2 regions of the Streptosporangium sp. NPDC004379 genome follow, and region 1 is predicted to be linked to the other one. Evidence: predicted binding sites of a transcription regulator. Region 1 holds the regulator's gene; the other holds the start of a gene.
The links. The regulator HspR, encoded in region 1, represses chaperone genes until heat shock. The targets are predictions, from matches to a motif close to ANTTGAGTCNNNNNGACTCAANT.

Region 1 (8,749 bases):
CGAGCAGCCAGGCGATGGCCACCGCCGGGTCGTTGTACACGCAGAACCCGCTCGCGGCGGAGGGCATCGCGTGGTGCAGGCCCCCCGCCACGTTCACCGCGTGCTCGGCCTCGCCCGTCCAGACCGCGCGGGCGGCGGCCAGGCTGGCGCCGGTGATCAGCGCGGACGCCTCGTGCACCCCGGTGAAGGCCGGGTTGTCCTCGGTGCCGAGCCCGTGGAACAGGTCGGGCCGTCCGGTCGCGGACACCCGCCTGACGGCCTCGATGTAGTCGCGCGTGTGGACCAGCGCCAGCTCGTCGTCGGTGGCGGGTGCGCAGCCGGTCACCTCGACCGCGTCCAGCACGCCCAACTCCCGCGCCAGGGCCATGGTCAGCTCGACCCGCACGGGAGCGAGCGGGTGCCCCGGACCGAAGTCGTAGGAGGTGAGGGCGTCGTCCCAGACGACCCGCACGGAACGGCTCACGGGTCCTCCTCCTTCGCCGGCCTGGTGCGCGGACCGCCGCGCTCCCCGGGCCGCCCTCCGCTCTCGCTCACGGGCTGCTCGCTCACGGGTTCTCCCCCGCCGGGCGCGGCGACGCCGCGCATCCCCGGGGTGCCCCCGCTCCGGCCGACGCTACCGCACCCCGGCGGGCGGGGACCGGTACGGATGCTCCGGAGGAGCGAACGCTTTTCATCTAAGCGAAATATCCATATTTATTCGCCCCACACCCCGGCCGCCACGAGGCCGCGGCGCGAACGCGGGCCGTACGGCGGCACACGGACGGGCGGATACGGCGGGCCGCCGGTCAGCCGGCGCCCGGTCGGCAGGCGGGCGGGTACGGCGGGCCGTCGGGTATTGCGGGGCGCCGGTCAGCCGGCGGCGAGCTGGCGGCTGCGGTCGCGGGCGGCCTCGATGGCCGCCAGGAAGGCCGCCCGGACGCTGTGGCGCTCCAGCTCGGCGATGGCCGAGATGGTGGTGCCGCCCGGGGAGGTGACCGCCTCGCGCAGGATCACCGGGTGCTCCCCGGAGTCTCGCAGCATGATGGCCGCGCCGACGATCGACTGCGTGACCATGTCGAGGGCCGCGGCGCGGGGCATGCCGAGCAGGATGCCCGCGTCGACCATGGCCTCGACGAGATAGAAGAAGTAGGCCGGGCCGCTGCCGGACAGCGCGGTCGCGGCGTCCTGCTGCGACTCCGGGATGCGCAGCACCTTGCCGACCGGCCGCAGCAGGTTCTCGGTGAGCTCCAGGTGCCTCTCGGAGGCGTGGGAGCCCGCCGAGATCACGCTCATCGCCTCGTCCACCAGCACCGGCGTGTTGGACATCACCCGGACCACCGGGATCTCGCCGCCCAGCCGGGACTCCACGAAGGAGGTGGTGATGCCCGCCGCCGCCGTGACCACCAGGCGGTCGCCCGGGACGTGCGGGGCGATCTCCGTCAGCAGGGCGGCCATGTCCTGGGGCTTGACCGCGAGGATGAGCGTGTCGGCGGACTTGGCGGCCTCGGCGTTGGAGACCACCTGCACGCCGTACCGCTCCCTGAGGTCCGCGGCGCGCTCGGCGCGGCGCGCGGTGACCAGCACCTCGTCCGGCCCGGCCCCGGCCCGGATCAGCCCGGACAGCAGGGCCTCGCCCATCTTGCCGGTTCCCAGAATCGCGATCATTTCGGCGCACCTAGCGTGAGAGGACCATCGGGGGAAGTGAATCCCCAGCCTAAGGGGTCCGCCCGCATGGCACCGGGCGGCGTGCGACCCGACCGGAGCGTCCTCCCCGGGGAGGGCCGCCCGCGGAGCGGCGTGGCGGGATGAACGGTCTCCGTGAACCGGTCCGGCGACCGGGACGTTGTAGGGGTATGCGGACGATCACGACCTCTCTCCTGGCCGGCAGCCTGTTGCTCGCCGCGGCCTGCGGCGTCGAGCAGGGTGACACCGCGGCCTCCGTCACCGCGAACGCCCCGGCGGGGCACGGCGCCGGAACGGTCACCGGCCCCTCTCAGCCGGTCTCGCACACCCTGCCGCCCGTGGCACCCCGTACGGAGCCCACGCACGGCACGCCCATGCCGGTGAGGCCCGAGGGCCACACCGTCAATCCCCGCAAGGCCAGGTGGCTCACGGCCAAGCCGTCCAAGGACGGCCGGAGCCTGCGGGTCGTCTGGTGGTCGGGGGTGGAGCCCTGCTCCGTCCTCGACCGGGTGAGCGTCAAGGAGACGTCCCGGCGGGTGACCGTCACGCTCTGGGAGGGCCCGAGCAGCAGGAAGCAGAACGTCGCCTGCATCGACATCGCCGTCAAGAAGGTGACGACCGTCAAGCTCAAGGCCCCCCTGGGCAAGCGCAAGGTCATCGACGGGGCGCGCTGACCCCACGGAATCCAGCCACCGATCTTCCCGCTCGATGTTTGGCGGGTGGATCGGTGGCTACGCCATGTCCGGGTGACGGACCGCCCGTTGTTCCCCGGAGATCGGGAATGCTTTCACGCGCCGAAAGGTTGAGCGACGTAGACTCAAGTCGTTTGACAAACGTCACTCGAGACCCCAGTATGAGTCCGACAGACTCAACTTTGACTACAAGGACGTACTCATGGCACGTGCGGTAGGTATCGACCTGGGGACGACCAACTCCGTCGTCTCGATCCTCGAGGGCGGTGAGCCCACCGTCATCGCCAACGCTCAGGGCTCTCGGACCACGCCGTCCGTGGTCGCCTTCGCGAAGAACGGCGAGGTCCTCGTCGGCGAGGTCGCCAAGCGGCAGGCCGTCACCAACGTGGACCGGACGATCCGCTCGGTCAAGCGCGAGATCGGCACCGACTGGAACCAGGAGATCGACGGCAAGAAGTTCTCCCCCCAGCAGATCAGCGCCTTCGTCCTGCAGAAGCTCAAGCAGGACGCCGAGGCCTACCTGGGCGAGAAGATCGCCGACGCCGTGATCACCGTTCCGGCCTACTTCAACGACGCCCAGCGCCAGGCCACCAAGGAGGCCGGGCAGATCGCGGGCCTGAACGTCCTGCGCATCATCAACGAGCCGACGGCCGCGGCGCTCGCCTACGGCCTCGACAAGGACCAGGACCAGACGATCCTGGTCTTCGACCTCGGCGGCGGCACCTTCGACGTGTCCCTGCTCGACGTCGGCCAGGAGGACGGCCACGGCTTCGTCGAGGTCAAGGCCACCAGCGGCGACAACCACCTCGGTGGCGACGACTGGGACCAGCGCGTCGTGGACGAGCTGGTCAACCGGTTCAAGAACGCCCACGGCGTCGACCTGTCCAAGGACAAGATGGCCCTCCAGCGTCTGCGTGAGGCGGCGGAGAAGGCCAAGATCGAGCTGTCCAGCCAGTCCGAGACCAGCATCAACCTGCCCTACATCACGGCCTCCGCCGAGGGCCCGCTGCACCTGGACGAGAAGCTCACCCGCGCCGAGTTCCAGCGGCTCACCGCCGACCTGCTCGAGCGCTGCAAGGGCCCGTTCCACCAGGTGATCAAGGACGCCGGCATCAAGGTCGCGGACATCGCGCACGTCGTGCTCGTCGGCGGCTCGACCCGCATGCCCGCCGTCACCGAGCTCGTCAAGGAGCTGACCGGCGGCAAGGAGCCCAACAAGGGCGTGAACCCGGACGAGGTCGTCGCCATCGGCGCCGCCCTGCAGGCCGGTGTGCTCAAGGGTGAGGTCAAGGACGTCCTGCTGCTCGACGTGACCCCGCTGTCGCTGGGCATCGAGACCAAGGGCGGCATCTTCACCAAGATCATCGAGCGCAACACCACGATCCCGACCAAGCGCTCCGAGGTCTTCACCACGGCCGAGGACAACCAGCCGTCGGTGCAGATCCAGGTGTACCAGGGCGAGCGTGAGATCGCGGCGTACAACAAGAAGCTGGCCACCTTCGAGCTGACCGGCATCGCCCCGGCGCCGCGCGGCATCCCGCAGATCGAGGTCACCTTCGACATCGACGCCAACGGCATCGTGAACGTCTCCGCCAAGGACCTCGGCACCGGCAAGGAGCAGACGATGACGATCACCGGCGGCTCCGCGCTGCCGAAGGACGACATCGAGCGCATGATGCGCGAGGCCGACTCCTACGCCGAGGAGGACAAGCGGCGCCGCGAGGAGGCCGAGACCCGCAACAACGCGGACTCGCTCGTCTACCAGACCGAGAAGTTCCTCAGCGAGAACTCCGACAAGGTCCCGGACGACGTCAAGACCGAGGTCACCGACTCCGTCGCCGAGCTGAAGAAGGCCCTGGAGGGCACCGACACGGCCGTGATCCGGACCGCCGCCGAGAAGCTCGCCACGGTCAGCCAGAAGATGGGCTCGGCCATCTACGCCCAGTCGCAGGGCTCCGAGGCGGCCGGCGCCGCCGCCGGTGCCGGTGCCGGGGACGCGTCCGGCCAGAAGGCCGACGAGGACGTGGTCGAGGCCGAGATCGTGGACGAAGAGCCCAAGCGCGACAACGGCGCGAAGTGACGGACCGTGATCCGAGGGGAGCGCGAGCGTGAACACGCGTGAGAACGGTTCCGGGGAGGAGCCGGTGATCCGCGACAACCGCAAGATCGATCCGGAGACCGGAGAGGCACGCGGCCAGGCCGAGCGTGAGCAGGCCGAGCGGGCGGCACAGGCGGGGGAGGCGGGTGGAGCCGGACAGGCCGCCTCCGCCGCGGCCGACGGCCTGGCCTCGGCCGAGCTGGCCGTCCAGCTCGGCGAGCGCACCGCCGACCTCCAGCGTCTCCAGGCCGAATACTCCAACTACCGCAAGCGGGTCGACCGCGACCGGGCCATGGTCAAGGAGCAGGCGGTGGCCGGCGTGCTGTCCGAGCTGCTGCCGGTCCTCGACGACATCGGCCGGGCCCGCGACCACGGGGAGCTCACCGGCGGCTTCGCCAAGGTGAGCGAGTCGCTGGAGGCGGTCGCGGGGAAGCTGGGACTGAGCGCCTTCGGCGTCAAGGGCGACCCGTTCGACCCGACGGTGCACGAGGCGCTGATGCACAGCTACTCACCCGACGTGGCCGAGCCGACCTGCGTGGAGATCCTGCAGCCGGGCTACCGGATCGGTGAGCGCGTGCTGCGGCCCGCCCGGGTCGCGGTCGCCGAGCCCGAGGAGCCCTCCTCCGGCGACGCGGCCGGCGCGGGCGACAACTGAACACACCCCCATTCCCTTTGATCGAGAAGGAAAGCGATGAGCACCAAGGACTACCTGGAGAAGGACTACTACGCCGTCCTTGGTGTGCCGAAGACCGCCACCGCCGAAGAGATCAAGAAGGCGTACCGGAAGCTGGCCAGGCAGTACCACCCGGACGCCAACCAGGGCAAGACGGAGACCGAGGAGAAGTTCAAGAACGTCTCCGAGGCCTACGACGTCCTGTCCGACACCAAGCGCCGCAAGGAGTACGACGAGGCGCGGGCGCTGTTCGGGTCGGGTCTCGGCGGTTACCCGGGGGGCGGGGGGGCCTCCCGCGGTGGTGGCGGCTTCGCCTTCGACCTGGGTGACCTGTTCGGCGGCACCCAGCAGGGCACCGGGGAGCGCATCGGCGACCTGTTCGGGGGTCTGTTCAACCGGGGCGGCACCGCCCCCCGGACCGGCGGGACCACCACCAGGGCACGGCGCGGCCAGGACGTCGAGTCCGAGGTCACGCTCTCGTTCACCGAGGCCGTCCAGGGCACCACCGTGTCGCTCCGGCTGACCAGCTCCTCCGCCTGTACGGCGTGCGGCGGCACCGGCGCCAAGGCCGGGACCACCCCGCGGGTCTGCCCGACCTGCGAGGGCACCGGCGCGGCCAGCCGTAACCTCGGCAACTTCGCCTTCTCCGAGCCGTGCCGTGACTGCAAGGGCCGCGGCCTGCTGGTGGACGACCCGTGCCCGGTGTGCGAGGGCAGTGGCCGGGGCAAGAGCACCCGCACGATCCAGGCGCGCATCCCCGCCGGGGTGGCCGACGGCCAGCGCATCAAGATCAAGGCCAAGGGCGCCCCCGGCGAGAACGGCGGCCCGGCCGGCGACCTGTACGTCCAGGTCCACGTCAAGCCGCACGCGGTCTTCGGCCGGACCGGCGAGAACCTCACGGTCACCGTCCCGGTCACCTTCACCGAGGCCGCCCTCGGTGCGGAGATCAAGGTGCCCATCCTCAAGGGGATGCCGGTGACGCTGCGCATCCCCGAGGGCACCCCCAACGGCCGGACCTTCCGGGTGCGGGGCCGAGGCGTGACCCGCAAGGACGGCACCAAGGGCGACCTGCTCGCCACGGTCGAGGTCCTGGTGCCCCAGCACCTGGAGGACAAGGCCAGGGGCGCACTGGAGGAGTTCCGCGACGCCACCACGGGAGGCGACCCGCGGGCCGAGCTGATCCAACAGGCCAGAAGCGAGTAGCCATGGAAGCCAACTACTTCGATCTGTCGGACGACACCCCCGTCTACGTCATCTCGGTGGCCGCCCAGCTGTCGGGCCTGCACCCGCAGACCCTGCGGCAGTACGACCGTCTCGGCCTGGTCAGTCCGGGCCGTACGGCCGGCCGCGGCCGCCTGTACTCCACCCGCGACATCGTCATGCTCCGCGAGGTCCAGCGGCTCTCCCAGGAGGAGGGCATCAACCTCGCGGGCATAAAGCGGATACTGGCGCTCGAGAACGAGGCGATGCGGCTGCGCGAGGAGAACCACCGCCTCCGCGCCGAGACGACCATGATCCGTGCGCTGATCCGATACCAGTTGCCACCCGCCTGACACTCCACGAACGAGGGCCGGGGGGATCTTTCGCCGCGCCGTGCCCCGGCGCGGTACAGAACGCCTGAACGGAGTTGGGCGATAGCCATGGATTACAAGCTCACGCAGAAGAGTCAGGAGGCGGTCTCCGCCGCCATCAGGCGCGCCGCCGCCGAGGGCAACCCGGAGGTCGCCCCGGCCCATCTGTTCACCGCGCTGCTCTCCCAGACCGGCGGCACCGCCGTACCGCTGCTGGAGGCGGTCGGCGCCGACTGGAAGCAGCTTCGCACCGAGGCCGAGAAGCAGCTCGCGGCCCTGCCCAAGGCGCAGGGCGCCACGGTCAGCGCCCCGTCGAGCTCCCGGCAGCTGCTGACCGTGCTGAACACCGCGGCCCAGCGGGCGCGCCGGCTGGAGGACGAGTACGTCTCGACCGAGCATCTGCTGGTCGGCCTCGCCACGGACGGCGGGCCGGTCGCCGAGCTGCTGAAGTCGCGCGGCGCCACCCCGAACGCGCTGCTGGAGGCGTTCGAGAAGGTCCGCGGGCACGCCCGGGTGACCAGCGAGACGCCCGAGGACACCTACCAGGCGCTGGAGAAGTACGGCGTCGACCTGACCGAGCGCGCCAGGGCCGGCAAGCTCGACCCGGTGATCGGCCGCGACTCGGAGATCCGCCGGGTCGTGCAGGTGCTCAGCCGCCGGACCAAGAACAACCCGGTGCTCATCGGCGAGCCCGGCGTCGGCAAGACCGCCGTGGTGGAGGGCCTGGCGCAGCGCATCGTCGCCGGCGACGTGCCCTCCAGCCTGCGCGACAAGCGCCTGGTCTCCCTCGACCTGGGCGCGATGGTCGCCGGCGCGAAGTACCGCGGCGAGTTCGAGGAGCGCCTCAAGGCCGTGCTGAGCGAGATCAAGGAGAGCGACGGCCAGATCGTCACCTTCATCGACGAGCTGCACACCATGGTCGGCGCGGGCGCGGCCGAGGGCGCCATGGACGCCGGCAACATGCTCAAGCCGATGCTGGCGCGCGGCGAGCTGCGGATGATCGGCGCCACCACGCTGGACGAGTACCGCGAGCGCATCGAGAAGGACCCCGCGCTGGAGCGGCGCTTCCAGCAGGTGTACGTCGGCGAGCCCACCGTCGAGGACACCATCGCGATCCTGCGCGGGCTCAAGGGCCGCTACGAGGCGCACCACCAGGTGCAGATCTCCGACGGCGCGCTGGTGGCCGCCGCCGCGCTGTCCGACCGCTACATCACCTCCCGGTTCCTGCCGGACAAGGCGATCGACCTGGTGGACGAGGCCGCCTCCCGGCTCCGCATGGAGATCGACTCCCGCCCTGTGGAGATCGACCAGCTCCAGCGGAACGTCGACCGGATGAAGATGGAGGAGCTGGCCCTCGCCAAGGAGACCGACGAGAGCAGCCTCCAGCGGCTGGAGCGGCTCCGCAAGGAGCTGGCCGACCGTCAGGAGGAGCTCAACGCCCTGGTCGGCCGCTGGGAGCGGGAGAAGGCCGGCCTGAACCGCGTCGGCGACCTGAAGAAGCAGCTCGACGAGACCCGCGGCGCGGCCGAGCGGGCGCAGCGCGACGGCGACTTCGAGGCCGCCTCCCGGCTGATGTACGCCGAGGTGCCCAGGCTGGAGGCCGAGCTCGCCGAGGCCAGCGCGGCCGCCCAGCCGGAGAGCGCCATGGTCAAGGAGGAGGTCGGGCCGGACGACATCGCCCAGGTCATCTCCTCCTGGACCGGCATCCCCGCGGGCCGGCTGCTGGAGGGCGAGACCGCCAAGCTGCTCCGGATGGAGGACGAGCTGGGCAGGCGGCTCATCGGCCAGGGCGAGGCCGTCCAGGCCGTCTCCGACGCCGTACGGCGGGCCCGCGCGGGCATCTCCGACCCCGACCGGCCGACCGGCAGCTTCCTGTTCCTCGGCCCCACCGGCGTCGGCAAGACGGAGCTGGCCAAGTCGCTGGCCGACTTCCTGTTCGACGACGAGCGGGCGATGGTCCGCATCGACATGAGCGAGTACGGCGAGAAGCACAGCGTGGCGCGGCTCGTCGGCGCCCCGCCCGGCTACGTCGGCTACGAGGAGGGCGGCCAGC
Region 2 (8,749 bases), on a different contig from region 1:
CCCGGGCGAACTCCGAGATCAGCCGCCGGGTCACCGACGGCGCGAGCAGCGCGTCGCCGGAGGCGACGACCCGGACCGCCTCGGCGAGCTGCTGGGCGGAGGCGTCCTTGAGCAGGAACCCGCTCGCCCCGGCCCGCAGCGCCTCGTACACGTAGTCGTCGAGGTCGAAGGTGGTCAGGATCAGCACCTTCGGCTTCGGGCCGTCGGCCTCCAGGATGGCCCGGGTGGCGGCCAGGCCGTCCATGACCGGCATCCGCACGTCCATCAGCACGACGTCCGGCCGCAGCTCGGCCGTCCGGGCGACGGCCTCGCGCCCGTCGGCGGCCTCGCCGACGACCTCGATGTCCGGCTGCGAGCCGAGGAACACGGTGAAGCCGGTCCGCACCATGCCCTGGTCGTCGGCGATGAGCACCCGGATCGTCATGCGCCGTCCTCCGCGTCTTCCATGATCGGCAGTATGGCGGTGACCGCGAAGCCCTTGCCGACCGGCCCGGCCCACAGTCTGCCGCCGATCATGGAGACCCGTTCCCGCATGCCGAGCAGGCCGTGCCCGGCGTTGCCCGGCGGCCGCTCGCGACCGCCGCCGGCGCCGTTCGCCACGTGGACGCGCAGCTCGTCGCCGGAGCGGGTGATCCGTACCGAGACGGCCGCGCCGGGTGCGTGGCGCATGGCGTTGCTCAGCGCCTCCTGGACGATCCGGTAGGCCGACAGGCTCACCGTCGTGGGCAGCCCCAGCAGGTCGCCGCCGAGCCGGAGCGTCACGGTGAGCCCGGCGGAGCGCGCGGTGGCGATCAGCTCCTCCAGGCGGCCGAGGCCGGGCTGCGGCGCGGTGTCGGCGCGCTCGTCGCCGTCGCGCAGCACGCCCAGCACGCGGCGCATCTCGGTCATGGCCGCCAGCGACAGCGCGCGGATCTCCCGCAGCCCCTCCTCCAGCGTCCCGGGGTCTCCGGCGGCCTTCAGCGGCGTGGCCTCGGCCTGGATGGCGATCACCGACATGTGGTGGGCGACGACGTCGTGCAGTTCCCGGGCGATCCTGGTCCGTTCCTCCAGTACGGCCTGCGCCGCCAGGGCCCGTTCGCTGCGCCGTTCCTCCTCCGCCAGCCGACCGGCGGCCAGGCGCCTGGTCCGCACGTTGTAGCCGAGGAGCGCGGTCACGGTGAGCATGACGGCGCCCAGCGCGATCAGGGGGTCGCCGGGCTTGACCGCGACCAGGGCGAGCATCGAGACGAGCCAGGCCCCGAGGACGGTCTCCCGGTCGCAGCGCACCGCCACCGAGTAGACGACCAGCAGGTAGGTGATGACGCCCGAGGAGGAGTAGGGCTGGGTGAACAGCCGGTCCATGAAGTGGGCGGCCAGAAGCATGCCGCCGGTGGCCAGTCGCCAGGCCGCCAGCGGCCACCGGTTGCGCAGCGCCACCGGCAGCGAGGAGACGAGCGCGCAGAGGAAGAGGACGTTCTCGTTGATCCCCGGAGTGGGGACACCCGGCTGGGGCGGCATGCCGTTGAGGGTCAGCAGGAGCGAGTAGCCGCCGGCGAACAGGATCCAGGCGAGCACCAGGTCGGCCACCAGGACCAGGTCGACGGTCCGGAACGGCAGCAGTCCCAGGAAGAGCGGAAGCCGGGGGCGGAGGCGCCGGGATCGGGGGAACGGCGGACCGGGTTCCCCTTTCACCAGGGCGCGGACCAGAGGCCGGGACAACCGGGGGAGGGCGTCGCGCAGGGGCACCGGCCCAGCCTAGGGAGATCGCGGACGGCTGTCGTCCCGCCCCGGGGTGATCCGTCGCGTACCTCTCGGGGGTGACCCTTCCCCGAAGCCCTTCGCGGCGATCCCCGGGGAGGTCCGCGCCGGGGGTGACCCCGGTGTGTCCCGCGAAACCGCCCGGGCGGTCCTCGGGCTTCCGAAGTCCTGCGGAGCCCCCGGCGACGGCCGCCCCGGGACTCCCGGGAGACTCGCCAGAGGCGTCGATTACAGAATTACGATCGCTCACGGCGAACACACTCAATCCCGGGAACATTTCCACGCTCCCATTAATTGAGTCGATGTAACTCAACCCTTGGAGTGCGCATGAGTGAGAGCTTGATCCTCCCGGTTCTCCCGCTCGACGACCAGGTCGTGCTGCCGGGAATGGTGGTCCCGCTGGACCTGTCCGAGGCCGAGGTCCGGGCCGCGATCGACGCGGCTCAGGCGCTCACCGAGAACAAGGGACAGGTCCTGCTCGTTCCCCGCATCGACGGCCGCTACGGCTCCGTCGGCGTCAAGGCCGTCATCGAGCAGGTCGGCAGGCTGCCCGGAGGTGAGCCCGCCGCCGTGGTGCGCGGCGTCGACCGCGTCCGCGTCGGCGCCGGCACGACCGGACCCGGCGCCGCGCTGTGGGTGCAGGCCACCGTCATCGAGGCCGTTCCGGCGGGCGAGCGCGCCGTCGAGCTGGCCAAGCAGTACAAGGCGCTGACCACCACCATCCTGCAGAAGCGGGGCGCCTGGCAGGTCGTCGACGCCGTCAACCAGATGGACGACCCGTCGGTCCTGGCCGACAGCTCCGGCTACGCCCCCTGGCTGGGCACCCAGCGCAAGGCCGAGATCCTCCAGATCGCCGACCCGGCCGACCGGCTGGCCAAGCTGGTCGAGTGGGCGCGCGAGCACCTCGCCGAGCTCGACGTCGCCGAGACGATCCGCAAGGACGTCCAGGAGGGCATGGAGAAGCAGCAGCGCGAGTTCCTGCTGCGCCAGCAGCTCGCCGCCGTCCGCAAGGAGCTGTCGGAGCTCAACGGCTCCTCCCCGGAGACCGAGGAGGAGGACTACCGCGCCCGCGTCGAGGCCGCCGACCTGCCCGAGAAGGTGCGCGAGGCCGCGATGAAGGAGGTCGACAAACTGGAGCGGACCTCCGACCAGTCCCCGGAGACCGGCTGGATCCGCACCTGGCTCGACACCGTCCTCGACATCCCGTGGAACACCCGGACCGAGGATTCGTACGACATCGCCGCGGCCCGCGCCGTCCTCGACGCCGACCACACCGGCCTCGACGACGTCAAGGACCGCATCATCGAGTACCTCGCCGTCCGCGGCCGCCGCGCCGCCCAGGGGCTCGGGGTCGTCGGCGGGCGCCGCAGCGGCGCCGTACTGGCGCTGGCCGGTCCTCCCGGGGTCGGCAAGACCTCCCTCGGTGAGTCGGTGGCCCGCGCGATGGGCCGCAAGTTCGTCCGCGTCGCCCTCGGCGGCGTCCGCGACGAGGCCGAGATCCGCGGCCACCGCCGCACCTACGTCGGCGCGCTGCCCGGCCGGATCGTCCGCGCCGTCCGCGAGGCCGGCTCGATGAACCCGGTCGTGCTGCTCGACGAGGTGGACAAGGTCGGCTCCGACTACCGCGGCGACCCCACCGCCGCGCTGCTGGAGGTCCTCGACCCGGCGCAGAACCACACCTTCCGCGACCACTACCTGGAGGTCGAGCTCGACCTGTCCGACGTGCTGTTCCTGGCGACCGCCAACGTGCTGGAGGCCATCCCCGGCCCGCTGCTGGACCGCATGGAGATCGTCACCCTCGACGGCTACACCGAGGACGAGAAGGTCGCCATCGCCCGCGACCACCTGCTGCCCCGCCAGCTCGACAAGGCCGGCCTGACCGCCGAGGACGTCGTCATCGGCGAGGACGCGCTGCGCCGGCTGGCCGGCGAGTACACCAGGGAGGCCGGCGTGCGGTCCCTGGAACGCTCGATCGCCAGGGTCCTGCGCAAGGTGACCGCCAACGTCGCGCTCGGCGCCGGGGAGCTGCCGGTGACGGTGGAGGACCTCGTCCCCTACCTGGGCCGCCCGCGGCACGTGCCGGAGTCCTCGCTCCCGGAGTCCCGCCAGCGTACGGCGGTGCCCGGCGTGGCCACCGGCCTGGCGGTCACCGGAGCGGGCGGCGACGTCCTGTACGTCGAGGCGTCGCTGGCCGACCCGGAGACCGGGGACACCGGACTGACCCTGACCGGCCAGCTCGGCGACGTCATGAAGGAGTCGGCCAGGATCGCCCTGTCCTACCTGCGTTCGCGCGGCGCGGAGCTGGAGCTGCCGGTGTCCTCCCTCAAGGACCGCTCGGTGCACGTCCACTTCCCCGCCGGCGCCGTTCCCAAGGACGGCCCGTCGGCCGGCGTCACCCTGATCACGGCCCTGGCCTCGCTGCTGTCGGGCCGCCAGGTCAGGAGCGACGTGGCGATGACCGGCGAGGTCTCCCTCACCGGCCGGGTGCTGCCGATCGGCGGGGTCAAGCAGAAGCTGCTGGCCGCCCACCGGGCGGGCATCACCACCGTGCTGATCCCGGCCCGCAACGAGCCCGACCTGGACGACGTGCCCCAGGCGGTGCGCGACGAGCTGACCGTCCACACGGTCAGCGACGTGCGCGAGGTCCTGGAGATCGCGCTCACCCCGGCCAAGGTCGCCGACCGCGCCGCGGCCTGACCCGGCTCACGGTCCCGGCCCGGTTCACCCGGCCGGGCCCGCCTCCCGCGGCCCGACCGGCCGCCCGGGGTACGGCCGGCCGCGTGCGGCCCGGCCGGCCGTACCCGTGACGGCCCGCCCTTTTCGAGAGGGCGGGCCGTCCGCCGTTCCGGGCGGTCGCGGCGACCCGGCCGGTCCTCGAAGGGCATAAATGGACAAATCATTCATTCGCTTGAATGGATGATCCGTCCATGCTGTCATGGGGGGCATGCTGTACGGCACGCCTCGGCTGGAGGCCATCGACGACAAGGTCCTCGGCGAGATCGAGGAGATGCGGCGCGACCTGAAATATCGTCTCGCGGAGACCCACCGCTGGGACGGGAAGCTCCGGCGCCACCTCCAGGCCCTGGCCATCCAGGGCTCGAACTCCATCGAGGGCTACCGCGCCAGCGTCGAGGACATCGAGTCGATCATGGCCGGTGAGGATCCGCTGGAGACCCCCGCCGCGGTGGCCAGGGAGATCTCCGGCTACCAGCAGGCGCTCACCTACATCCGGATCCTCTCCCGCGCCAGGGCGTTCCGGTTCGACACCGGCCTGCTCCACGCGCTCAACTTCATGATGATCGGCCACCACGTGGACAAGACCCCGGGCGCCGTACGGCCCGGCGGCATCTACGTCCGCAACACGGCCACCGGCGAGGTCGTCTACGAGGGCCCGGACGCCGAGGAGGTGCCGGAGCTGCTGGAGGAGCTGACCGACTGGCTGAACTCCGGCGACCTCGACGCGCCGAGCTACGTGCGGGCGGCCATGGCCCACTTCAACCTGGTGAGCATCCACCCCTGGCGCGACGGCAACGGCCGGATGTCCCGGGCGCTGCAGACGCTGGTTCTCGGCCGCGACCAGATCACCACCCCGGAGTTCTCCTCCATCGAGGAGTGGCTGGGCACCCTGGAGAACACGGTCGACTACTACCGCGCCCTGTCCGGCACACGGCGGGACATCCGGTGGAACCCGCACGGCGACATGCTGCCCTGGGTGCGGTTCTGCCTGCGCGCCCACCACCTCCAGGCCCAGCAGGTCGGGCGGCGGCTGGCCGAGGCGGGGGAGGTGTGGACGATGCTGGAGGAGCGCGTCGACGCCGACGGCCTGAACCCGCGGACCGTCTCCGCGCTCTACGAGGTGTTCGTCAACCGGCGGCTGCGCCGCAGCCGGTACCAGGCCGACGAGGCGCTCAGCCAGGGGCAGGCGGCCCGGGACCTGCGCGACCTGGCGGCCGGGGGGTGGCTGCGGCCGTACGGGGAGACCAAGGGGCGCTTCTACGCGCCCGGTCCGCGGATGCAGGAGATCAAGGACGGCTTCGCCGCGCGGGCGGTCCCGCTGCGCGACCCCTACCGCCACGCCTGAGCCGGTGGCGCGTCTCGCGGTCTCGGGGGAGACCTGACGCCCGGCTCCACCGGCCCCGCCGGGTGGTCGCCGTACGGCTTCGGGGGAGGCCGTCGCGGTCCTCGGAACGCCCCCCGGGAGGCCGTATCTCCGGTTCTCCCTGGTCAACCCTACTTTGGTAAAGTGACCTGAATCACATGAAATATCAGGAATAGGGCTTCTAAAGCATGTGTTGACGCCCACGTGAAGACGACGCGCCGTGCCGCCCCGACCTCGACGGACCGAGGGTCGTGTCGTGGCATGTGCATGTGCGGAACGCGCCGGACCCGCTCCGCGCGCTGACCCCGCCCCCGCCCCGTCCTCTTCGCGAACCCATGAAGGCCTCCACCATGACCTGCCCCGCGGACCGTCTCGTCCTGCGCCGTCTGAGTCACCTGCCCTTCCACCCCGGCACCCGCTAGCCCGTCCCCCGCTCGACGTCCTTTCTTCGACATCCGTTTGGGGGATTCACAGCTGTGATCGACGTGTCAGGCCTGCGCAAGGTCTACCGGGATCGTGGACGCGAGGTGGTCGCCGTCGACGGCGTCGACCTCCGGGTCCGCGAGGGTGAGATCTTCGGTGTGCTGGGCCGCAGCGGCGCGGGCAAGAGCACCCTGCTGCGCTGCGTCAACCTGCTGGAACGGCCCACCGAGGGCACGGTGACCGTGGCCGGCCGGGAGCTGACCGCGCTGGGGGAGGGCGAGCTGCGCCTGGCCCGCCGGGGCATCGGGATGGTCCACCAGCACTTCGCGCTGATGTCCTCCCGCACGGTCGCCGGGAACGTCGCGTTCCCCCTGGAGGTCATGAAGACCGGCCGGGCGGAACGCGCCCGGCGCGTCGCCGAGCTGCTGGAGCTGGTGGGCCTGGCCGACAAGGCGAAGGCGCACCCCGGGCAGCTGTCCGGCGGCCAGAAGCAGCGCGTCGGCATCGCCCGCGCGCTGGCGGGCAGGCCCGCGGTGCTGCTGTCGGACGAGGCCACCTCGGCGCTCGACCCGGCCACCACCCAGTCGATCCTCGCCCTGCTGAAGAGCCTCAACCGCGAGCTCGGCCTGACGATCCTGCTGATCACCCACGAGATGAACGTCGTCAAGTCGATCTGCGACTCGGCCGCCATCATGGCGGACGGCCGGATCCAGGAGTCCGGAGCCATCCCCGACCTGCTCGCCCGGCCGGGGTCCCGGCTGACGGAGGAGCTGTTCCCGCTTCCCCCGGCCGAGCCGGGCGCCGTCACGATCACCTTCGCCGGTCAGGCCGGCGAGCCGGTGATCTCGCAGCTGGTCCGCAAGTTCGACGTGGACGTCAACATCCTCGGCGGGGCGCTGGAGGAGGTCGCCGGGGTCTCCGCCGGACGGCTGCGCGTGCGCCTCACCGGCGGCGGCAGGGACGCCGCCCTCGCCCACCTGTCCGAGCGCGGCCTGCTGGTGGAGGAAGCCCGATGACCTGGGACGAGATGGCCCCCCTGCTGTGGGAGGCGACCTGGCAGACCGTCGAGATGGTCGCCTGGTCCACGCTGTTCACCGTGCTGATCGGGCTGCCGCTCGGCGTCGCGCTGATCGTCACCGACCGCGGCGGGCTGCTGCCCTCCGGGCCGCTGAACCGGGTGCTCGGGCTGGTGGTCAACATCGGCCGCTCGCTGCCGTTCATCATCCTGATGATCGCGGTGATCCCGCTGACCCGGATGATCGTCGGCACCACCATCGGCACGACCGCCTCGGTGGTCCCGCTGACCCTCGGCGCCGCGCCGTTCTTCGCCCGCCTGGTGGAGACCGCCCTGCGCGAGGTCGGCGACGACAAGGTGCAGGCCGCCCAGGCCATGGGCGCGAGCCGTACGACGATCGTCGGCAAGGTCCTGCTGCCGGAGGCCATGCCCGGCCTGGTCGCGGGCCTCACGGTGACCGTGGTCGCGCTGATCTCCTACTCGGCGATGGCCGGCGCCATCGGCGGCGGAGGGCTGGGGGACCTGGCCATCCGCTACGGCTACCAGCGCTTCGAGACCTCACTGATGATCGTCACCGTCGTCGTCCTGATCGTCATCGTGCAGCTCGGCCAGATGCTGGGCGACTTCGCCGCCCGCCGCCTGGCCCGCCGCTGACCTTCCGCGCCCCCGCGCCCCCCGCGCTCCTCCCGTCCCCCCGGGGTCCCGCCGAGACGGGTTCCCGGAGGGCCGGCCGTACCTTTCCCGTCCCCCGGAGGCCCCGCCGCGAGCGGGCCGCCGGACGCCGTATCCACAAGGAAGCACACCATGCGCAAGCTCATCGGAATCGTCTCCGCGATCATCGCGCTGACCCTGGCCCTGGCCGCCTGCGGCTCGGGCTCGTCCGGGTCCGGCGGTGAAGGCACGACCTCGGCCTCCGACGTCCTCAAGGTCGGCGCCAGCCCGGTCCCGCACGCCGAGATCCTGAAGTTCGTCAAGGACAAGCTCGCCGCCAAGGAGGGCCTGAACCTCGAGATCGTCGAGTTCACCGACTACGTCCAGCCGAACGTCCAGCTCGATGACGGCCAGCTCGGCGCCAACTACTTCCAGCACAAGCCCTACCTGGACGATTTCAACTCCTCCAAGGGCACCAAGCTGACCTTCGTGCAGCCGGTCCACCTGGAGCCGCTGGGCCTGTACTCCAAGAAGATCACCAGCCTGGACGCGCTGGGCTCGAACGCGACCGTCGCCGTGCCCAACGACGCCACCAACCTCGGCCGGGCGCTGAAGCTGCTCGCCGACAACGGCGTGATCACCCTGAAGGAGGGCGTCGGCACCGCCGCCACCGAGCGTGACGTGACCGGCAACCCCAAGAACCTGAAGTTCCAGCCGCTGGAGGCCGCGCAGCTGCCCCGCTCCCTCGACGACGTGGACGCCGCCGTCATCAACGGCAACTACGCCCTGGAGGCGGGCCTGAAGCCGGCCGAGAACGCGCTGGT

Region 2: lon (endopeptidase La) is a predicted target of HspR. The motif match lies at 2,030-2,052, and genes of this name have one in related genera.

The regions. Positions count from the first base shown of each region.
Region 1 covers NZ_JBIAMC010000013.1:18,087-26,835, forward strand. The annotation lists gene ACFYSC_RS25800 (acetoin utilization protein AcuC) at 1-463, opposite strand, end outside; gene proC (pyrroline-5-carboxylate reductase) at 850-1,644, opposite strand; gene ACFYSC_RS25810 (hypothetical protein) at 1,833-2,336, shown strand; gene dnaK (molecular chaperone DnaK) at 2,557-4,434, shown strand; gene grpE (nucleotide exchange factor GrpE) at 4,463-5,107, shown strand; gene dnaJ (molecular chaperone DnaJ) at 5,144-6,328, shown strand; gene ACFYSC_RS25830 (heat shock protein transcriptional repressor HspR) at 6,331-6,678, shown strand; gene clpB (ATP-dependent chaperone ClpB) at 6,766-8,749, shown strand, end outside.
Region 2 covers NZ_JBIAMC010000008.1:53,672-62,420, forward strand. The annotation lists gene ACFYSC_RS18915 (response regulator) at 1-424, opposite strand, end outside; gene ACFYSC_RS18920 (sensor histidine kinase) at 421-1,725, opposite strand; gene lon (endopeptidase La) at 2,065-4,434, shown strand; gene ACFYSC_RS18930 (Fic family protein) at 4,673-5,818, shown strand; gene ACFYSC_RS18935 (methionine ABC transporter ATP-binding protein) at 6,313-7,275, shown strand; gene ACFYSC_RS18940 (methionine ABC transporter permease) at 7,272-7,928, shown strand; gene ACFYSC_RS18945 (MetQ/NlpA family ABC transporter substrate-binding protein) at 8,079-8,749, shown strand, end outside.